Regions from separate parts of the Pantoea anthophila genome, predicted to be linked through region 2. Evidence: predicted binding sites of a transcription regulator. Region 2 holds the regulator's gene; the other holds the start of a gene.
What was found. The regulator PurR, encoded in region 2, represses purine synthesis genes. The targets are predictions, from matches to a motif close to CANGCAAACGTTTGCNTG.

Region 1 (4,353 bases), 1.4 Mb from region 2:
AGCAGCCAGGTCGCCAGACTGTCGGCGTTGACCGCCAGCGACAGCAGCAGCGGCGTGGTTCCACTGTTCTCATCACCCAGCCACTCCTCTTCCAGCAGCTCGACCTGATGCAGTAACGCCAGTAGTTTCTGGCCCTGTTCGGTCGGACGCGGCGGCACGGTGCGCACCAGCAGCGGCTGACCAAACAGGTTCTCCAGCTGCTTGATACGCTGAGACACCGCCGACTGGGTGATGCAGAGTTTCTGTGCGGCTCGCTCAAATCCGCGTTCGCGGATCACTGAATCCAGCGCCTGAAGCGTTCGATAATCCGGGCGTTTCATTATTCTTCTCTCTCCTTCAGGGTGGACGTCACTATGCCACAAAAGTGCCGCCTGTGATGGCTCACCTGTTTTTTGTGGGCTGGCTTCCAAAGCGTTAAATCCACGTCGGTCAGCCGAGCATTTTCAGCCAGCCTTGTTTTATACTACGCGCACTTCGTTGTCGCACAGGTTTTAAACATACCATGACCCAGGATGAACTGAAAAAAGCCGTTGGCTGGGCTGCACTTGAATACGTGCAGCCGGGGACGGTTGTTGGCGTAGGCACCGGATCCACCGCTGCCCACTTTATCGATGCGCTTGCCACAGTCAGGCATCAGATCGAAGGTGCCGTCTCCAGCTCGGATGCCTCGACTCTGAAACTGAAAAACCTGGGCATTCCGGTGTTTGACCTGAACGAGATCGATCTGCTGTCGGTTTACGTCGATGGTGCGGATGAGATCAACCCGCAGATGCAGATGATCAAAGGCGGTGGCGCGGCGCTGACGCGTGAAAAGATCGTGGCCGCGGTGGCGCAGACCTTTATCTGTATCGCCGACGCCTCTAAAGAGGTCGATGTGCTGGGCCGCTTCCCGCTGCCGATCGAGGTGATCCCGATGGCGCGCAGTTACGTTGCGCGTGAGCTGGTTAAAATGGGCGGCCTGCCGGAGTATCGGCAGAATGTCATCACCGATAACGGCAACATCATTCTCGACGTGCATAATCTGACTATTCTCGATCCGATTGCGCTGGAAAAGAGCATCAACGCTTTGCCTGGCGTGGTCACTGTGGGCCTGTTTGCCGCACGCGGCGCCGATATTGCGCTGATAGGCGGTCCGGATGGCGTGAAAACCATCAAAAAATGATCTGTCCGGCGTCGATACGGCGCCGCTTATTTCTGCCTGCAAATCATCTTTTCTCGCCCGGGTGAAATTTGGTGACTTATGTCACATAACCGTTATCCGCAACGGTTTCATTCTCTCTTCAACCCTGACCCCGTGATTTTGTCTGGCATTGTGGTGCTGCCAGCCGTTGCCGTGCTGGCTCCCGGGCAATCGTTTGTATTGCCCGACGCGATTTTTTTGATATTTTGACAGAAGGCTGGCTTATGGTACTCCTCATTGAATGCTGAATAGGATCGGGAAATGGCAAAGGTATCACTGGATAAAGATAAGATTAAGTTCCTGCTGGTGGAGGGTGTGCATCAGAGCGCGCTGGACAACCTGCGGGCTGCAGGCTACACCAACATCGAATTTCACAAGGGCGCGCTGGACGCTGACGCATTAAAAGCCTCCATCCGTGATGCGCACTTCATTGGTATCCGTTCCCGCTCCCAGCTCACTGAAGAGATTTTTGCGGCGGCTGAAAAGCTGGTCGCTGTCGGCTGTTTCTGTATCGGAACCAACCAGGTTGACCTGCAGGCCGCCGCCAGCCGCGGGATTCCGGTCTTCAATGCGCCATTCTCCAATACCCGCTCGGTCGCTGAACTGGTGATTGGTGAGATGCTGCTGATGCTGCGTGGTATCCCGGAAGCGAACGCCAAAGCGCACCGTGGTATCTGGAACAAGAATGCCAAAGGCTCATTCGAAGCGCGTGGGAAAAAACTCGGCATCATCGGTTACGGCCATATCGGGATGCAGCTGGGCGTGCTGGCAGAGAGCCTGGGCATGCACGTTTTCTTCTACGACATTGAAAACAAGCTGCCGCTGGGTAATGCCACTCAGGTTCGCCATCTGGCGGAACTGCTCAACATGAGCGACGTTGTGAGCCTGCACGTACCGGAAACCGTGTCGACACAGGATATGATCGGGGCGGAGCAGCTGGCGCAGATGAAGCCTGGCGCGCTGCTGATTAACGCCTCTCGCGGCACGGTTGTGGATATCCCGGCGCTGTGCGAGGCACTGGCCAGCAAGCATGTGGGAGGCGCGGCCATCGACGTCTTCCCGGTCGAGCCGGCCACCAACAGCGATCCCTTTATCTCTCCGCTGAGTGAGTTTGACAACGTGATCCTGACGCCGCACATTGGCGGTTCGACAGAAGAAGCGCAGGAGAACATCGGTATTGAAGTTGCGGGCAAGCTGGCGAAATACTCCGACAACGGCTCCACTCTGTCGGCGGTCAACTTCCCGGAAGTCTCACTGCCGATCCACGGCATCAGCGCCAGTCGTCTGCTGCACATCCACGAGAACCGTCCGGGCGTGCTGACGGCGATCAACCAGATTTTCGCCGAGCAGGGCATTAACATCGCCGCCCAGTATCTGCAGACGTCGCCATTTATGGGCTATGTGGTCATCGATATCGATGCTGAGCCGGAAGTGGCTGAGAAAGCTCTGCAGCTGATGAAGGCTATTCCGGGGACTATCCGCGCGCGTTTACTTTACTAAGCGCTACCCGCCTGGAGAGGCGCTGAGTTGCGTCTCTTCAGGTTTCATTGCGGACAGATGCGCCCGGACAGGGGATTAAGCCATCTGAAAATTCCGTAACACTACTTTCTCTACTCCCTCTACTCCCACTGCCACAGCTTTGACGGCGTCATTACGGCCGGCAAAGGCACATCCCATTCTGCCACCGGCAGGCTGTCAACCTGCTGACAATCGTGGGCCAGACCCACGGGCAAAAAGCCGTGCTGCCGCCAGTTCTGCAGCGTGCGATCGTAGAAGCCTCCGCCCATCCCCAGACGCTGACCGGCGTGATCAAACGCCACCAGCGGCACCATCATCAGATCCAGCTGATCCAGGGTGATCAACTGCCGGATATCCAGCGGCGGTTCGGGAATACGCAGCTTATTGGTCTGCAAAGGGGTGTCGGGCGAATAGCGCAGAAACAGTAAATTACCGGGAGAGAAGGGGTGCAAAACCGGCAGACAGACCGTTTTTTTCAGATGCCACAACCGGGCAATCAGCGGACGGGTGTTGAGCTCCCCATCCACCGACAGAAACAGGGCAATGTTTTGTGCGGCAGTAAGCGGGGCGTAGTTCAGGGCCAGCTCCGCAAGCTGTTCGGCCGCCTGGGCCTGCTGCTCGTCCGTCAGCGCCCGGCGCAGATGACGCACCTGCTGGCGAATTTCCTGACGCTGTGACATGGAAGGTGCAGAGATGGAAGGTTCAGACATGATTTCCCCGCCGGATAAGTCGCTGTTCAGCGACTATAACATGTCGGTCGGGGGAAAAAAGCAGGAGTGCTGAAAGGGAGATCTCCGAGATGCCGCCGTAGGCTGTAACCCTTGAACCCTTGGTTCAAGGTGAACATGCCGTCGTAACCATCAGGCTTCTCGGACGGACCGAGCATGCACACAGGTTACAGAGCGTCACATTCTGTTTTTTCGAAATATCGGCTCAGGGGACTGGCCCACTTGCAAACATCTCAGAGAAAATTTACCTCACCGTTACTGTAGCACAGCAACCATGAAGTTTTATTCGAACTTCGCATCCTGGCGGTCGGTTATGCGACCCTGCTCAACTAACGCCTGCTCAATCGTCTGCTGCAGCATACGGATACGCTGTTCCATATTAGCAGCATAATCGCGCGTTTTCACTTTCTCTTGCGCCAGTTCATGGCAGACGTTTAACGCGGCGATGAACACCAGTTGCTCTGTATTTGTGACTCTAGTGCGAACTTTTAAATCTTGCAACCGCTGATTGAGATCGTCAGCCGCACTATTGAGCGCATCTTGCTGCTCTGGCGGACAATTCACTCTTAACGAACGACCAAAAATTTGTAAATCTACCGGTTGTGCAGACATGCCACCTTCCTGACTGATTACTTCGCTCGCAACTCCCTTAGCAGTCAATGGCTTGGGAGGCGGGCAACTATATAGACCCACGAAATAAGATACAACCCCTTTTCTGGAAACCTTGAGGCAGCTAGTGGTAGCATAACACGAACTTATTCTGCCAACGACGATGAAAACTTATGTCCTTACAGAACGCAACCCCCGATTACAACGCGCTTGCGGCGGTGCTCTCACAGCAGGGTGTTGGAATGACGCCCGCAGAAATGCACGGCCTGCTGAGTGGGATCCTCTGCGGCGGTAACCAGGACACCAGCTGGAAGACGC
Region 2 (4,353 bases):
CTGAGCGTGCCAGCCTGAAACGTAATCCGTTTCACCCCTTTGCGACCTTTGACACGGCAGCCCTGAGCGGGCTGGTGCTGGGTCAGACCGTGCTGGCGAAGGCGTGTATCGCTGCGGGAATGGAGTTTGACAGCAGTCAGGCACACTCGGCGCTATATGATACGCAGCAGACCGCAACGCTGTTCTGTGAGCTGGTGAACCGCTGGAAGCGGCTAGGTGGCTGGCCCCTGCCCTTTGCCGAAGGCGATGCAGACGCCAGCGCCTCCGTCTGAGGAATGCCACAACGAAAAAGGCCGACATTGCGTCGGCCTTTTTTTATTCTGCTTCTTTAAATTTTTCTGCGGTCTCTTTAATCAGCGACTGCAGTTCACCACGCTGTAACATCTCAACGATGATGTCGCATCCACCGACCAGTTCACCGTCTACCCACAGCTGCGGGAAGGTTGGCCAGTTGGCGTACTTTGGCAGCTCTGCACGAATGTCCGGGTTCTGCAGAATATCCACGTAAGCAAAACGCTCACCGCAGGCTGACAGTGCCTGCACCGCCTGTGCAGAGAAGCCGCAGCTTGGCAGCTTCGGAGAACCTTTCATGTACAGCAGGATCGGGTTTTCTGCGATCTGGCGCTGAATTTTTTCTACAGTACTCATAATTGCCTTCCTTAATTCGTCACTTCGTGTTTGTTTATTGTAGCGACTTCGCAGCGTGACTGAAAACGAGATTTTGATCGCTGCCTGCTGAAATCGCCATCCTGGTTAAGTCATGACAGGCACAGCGTGAATTTCTGATTATTAACAGCCGGTAACAGATTAATAATTCGTAATAATTTCGTTGATATAAGACGCTGAAAATGTTCATTTTCAGCACAATCGCGTGGGTTGCAAAGATTAACAATAAAAGGCATTACAGTTTTTAAAAGAACTGGACTAGAATGGCTTCGGCGCTGATCCTGGATCAGATTAATCTCAACTTTGTCGCGGTGCGTAGTGGCCCTGACAACTTAACTACTTAATGGACTATGCGTTTAATCATTACGCTTTTTATGCTGGCCTTTGCGCAACTGTTCTTCAACATCGCCGCCGCGTCTCCGCACGCTCCGGTGAACGTCAGTACGCATAAAGCAGAGAAAAAGAGTGCGCGCGAGGATGAGCGCCGCAAACGTCGCGTGGTGAAAACCACGACAAAAAAAACCCGTCTCAGCCCGGTTCAGAAACTCAAAACGAAAAAACAGAAAAAAGTTGAACTGACCGCTAAACAGACACCTGCCAAAAAAACCTCGCTTAAGACCGCCCGACTCAGCACCAAAGAGAAAAAACGCTACGGCCACCAGCGCCTGCTGAAAAACGCCGATGCCAGCGAGACCGGCACCATTAAAATGAGCAAATCTCACCGTCAGCGCTACCAGAAAGCGCGTGAAACGGCGATGACCAAGCTCATGGGCCAGCTGGGCAAACCTTATCAGTGGGGCGGCACCTCCCCCCACACCGGCTTCGACTGCAGCGGTCTGGTCTGGTACGCCTATAAAGATCTGGTGAAGTTTAAAATTCCGCGCACCGCTAACGAGATGTATCACCTGCGTGACGCTGCCCCTATCAAACGTGAGTCACTGGAAAAAGGCGATCTGGTCTTCTTCCGCATTAATGGCCGCGGAACCGCGGATCACGTCGGGGTTTACCTGGGTGACGGCAAGTTTATTCAGTCACCGCGTACCGGCAAAGATATTCAGATCAGTGCGTTAGGGGAAGATTACTGGCAGCGTCACTACATAGGTGCGCGTCGTGTAATGACGCCGAAAACCATTCGCTGAGCTGATGCAGCGTCAGAAAAAAGCCGGGAGAAGTCCCGGCTTTTTTATCAGTGCAGTACAGCGGTAAAACTAAAGGCCACAATCATCAGCAGGCAGCCGACAGTGGTCATTAACGCCAGTTTAAGATCGGTACTCATGGGTTGCTCCTTAACCACATAATCATTGTGGTTATTCTATTTTCCCACAGCTGTGGGTAAAAATCTCGTTTTATCCGTTCAGCCTTGTTAGAATCCCGCCCTTGTTGCGCAACGCGCGCAGCCCTGATTCCGTTTGCGCACTTTTTCAGGCATTTATTCTCCGTCGGCCGCCGGTTTAATGCGCCATAACACGGCATTTTTGCGGAAAATACCCTGAGCAGACGCAAACGTTTAACACTACGCTTATCATACAGTTAGATAAGTCCTGGAGTCCGATTTTCATGGCAACAATTAAAGATGTGGCAAAACGCGCTGGCGTCTCCACGACCACGGTTTCGCACGTCATCAATAAAACCCGCTTCGTGGCTGAAGAGACGCGCGATGCGGTCTGGCAGGCGATCAAGGAACTGCACTACTCGCCGAGCGCCGTGGCGCGCAGCCTGAAGGTGAATCACACCCGGACGCTGGGGCTGCTGGCCACCTCCAGCGAAGCGCCCTATTTCGCTGAGATTATCGAAGCGGTCGAGAATCACTGTTTTGACAAAGGCTATACGCTGATTCTGGGGAATGCGCATAACGATCTGCAAAAACAGCGCGCCTACCTCAGCATGATGGCGCAGAAGCGCGTCGATGGTCTGCTGGTCATGTGCTCTGAATACCCGGACGACCTGCTGCAGATGCTGGAAGAGAACCGCAATATCCCGATGGTGGTGATGGACTGGGGCGAGTCGCGCGCCGACTTCACCGATACGGTGCTGGATAACGCCTTCCAGGGTGGCTATCTGGCGGGACGCTATCTGATTGAGCGCGGCCACCGCGACATCGGCGCCATCCCCGGTCAGATGGAGCGCAACACCGGGGGCGGACGTCATGCCGGTTTCCTTAAGGCGCTGGAAGAGGCGGGCATTCAGCCGCGCGCCGAGTGGATCGTGCAGGGTGACTTTGAGCCGGAGTCGGGCTATCAGGCGATGCAGCAGATCCTGTCGCAGAAGCAGCGCCCGACGGCGGTGTTCTGCGGTGGCGACATCATGGCGATGGGGGCGATTTGCGCCGCTGACGAGATGGGTCTGCGGGTTCCACAGGACATTTCGGTGATCGGTTATGACAATGTGCGCAACGCGCGCTATTTTGCGCCCGCACTGACCACCGTCCATCAGCCCAAGGCTCAGCTGGGTGAGAAGGCGCTGGATATGCTGCTTGATCGCATTACCAGCAAGCGCGAAGTGTCGCAAACGATTGAAGTCCATCCCACGCTGATTGAACGCCGTTCAGTTGCGGATGGTCCGTTCCGCGACTATCGCCGTTAATCCTCGCTTAACCACTCCTGATTAAGCGTTTGCGCATCACCCAGATAGCTGAGTAACCAGCCTGTTGCCGGTGATGCGCGATCCTCTGCCCAGCTGACACAGCAGGGGCTGTCCGGAAACGCCTGCGGCAGCGTGAGCTCCACCAGCGCGCCGCTGTCGAGCAGTGGCCGGGCCAGATGGCCTGGCACCATCGCCACGCACAATCCCGCCTGCACACACTCCAGCCCGGTTTGCCATTCCGGCACCACCAGCCTGCGCTGATTGTCCAGCGTCCACGTCATGCGCCGCGGCAGCGCCCGTGACGTATCCTCCAGCACCAGCGACGGCCAGTGACGCAGCGTGTCATCATCAATCCGGGTTGCCTGCGTCAGAGGATGATCGGGTGCAACCACGCAGCGCCAGTTGAGCTTCCCCATATCCCGAAACGCAAACCGTCCGCCAACCGGTATCGCCTGGGTCGCACCAATCGCGACATCGACCCGGCCATCGGCCAGGGCATCCCAGACCCCGTTGAAGACCTCATAGCTGATGTGCAGCTCCATGTCCGGGAAGTGGCGATAAAAATCTTTAACCAGCTGCCGGGTACGCTGCGGTTTGGCGATGCGGTCAACGGCAATGCTTAGCTGTCCGCGCCAGCCGTTAGCCAGCTGCTGACACTGCTGCCGGGTTGCGAGCATTTTTTTGATGACGCTGCGCCCTTCCCTGACAAAATGCTCTCCCGCCGGGGTCAGTACCACTTCACGGTGCTGACGCTCAAACAGCGGCACCGCCAGCCAGGTTTCCAGCTGGCGAACCGTATAGCTGATGGCAGACGGCACCCGATGTAACTCCTGCGCGGCGGCGCTGAAACTGCCCCCGCGTGCAACCGCGTCAACCACTTCCAGTGCATACTCTGACCACATAATCTGCCTTCAAAAATTTTAACAGCAACCGGCAAATATTACCGTTTCACAGCCGCAAACGCACCTTTTACACTCTGCCGCGTTTACCCTGCAAAATGAGAATCTGATGTTGTCGAATATAGGATTTATGCCCTACCTCGCTCTGCTCAGCATGCTGGGCTTTTTAGCCACCGATATGTACCTGCCCGCCTTTGGCGCGATG

Region 1: a site for PurR is predicted at 1,345-1,362, ahead of serA (phosphoglycerate dehydrogenase). Genes of this name have one in related genera too.

What each region holds. Positions count from the first base shown of each region.
Region 1 covers NZ_CP110473.1:759,577-763,929, forward strand. The annotation lists gene OJ965_RS06170 (LysR family transcriptional regulator ArgP) at 1-320, opposite strand, end outside; gene rpiA (ribose-5-phosphate isomerase RpiA) at 503-1,162, shown strand; gene serA (phosphoglycerate dehydrogenase) at 1,442-2,680, shown strand; gene OJ965_RS06185 (5-formyltetrahydrofolate cyclo-ligase) at 2,800-3,408, opposite strand; RNA gene ssrS (6S RNA) at 3,486-3,669, opposite strand; gene zapA (cell division protein ZapA) at 3,709-4,038, opposite strand; gene OJ965_RS06200 (YecA/YgfB family protein) at 4,209-4,353, shown strand, end outside.
Region 2 covers NZ_CP110473.1:2,160,985-2,165,337, forward strand. The annotation lists gene rnt (ribonuclease T) at 1-272, shown strand, start outside; gene OJ965_RS12595 (Grx4 family monothiol glutaredoxin) at 316-651, opposite strand; gene OJ965_RS12600 (C40 family peptidase) at 1,017-1,805, shown strand; gene cydH (cytochrome bd-I oxidase subunit CydH) at 1,853-1,942, opposite strand; gene purR (HTH-type transcriptional repressor PurR) at 2,224-3,249, shown strand; gene punR (DNA-binding transcriptional activator PunR) at 3,246-4,151, opposite strand; gene punC (purine nucleoside transporter PunC) at 4,258-4,353, shown strand, end outside.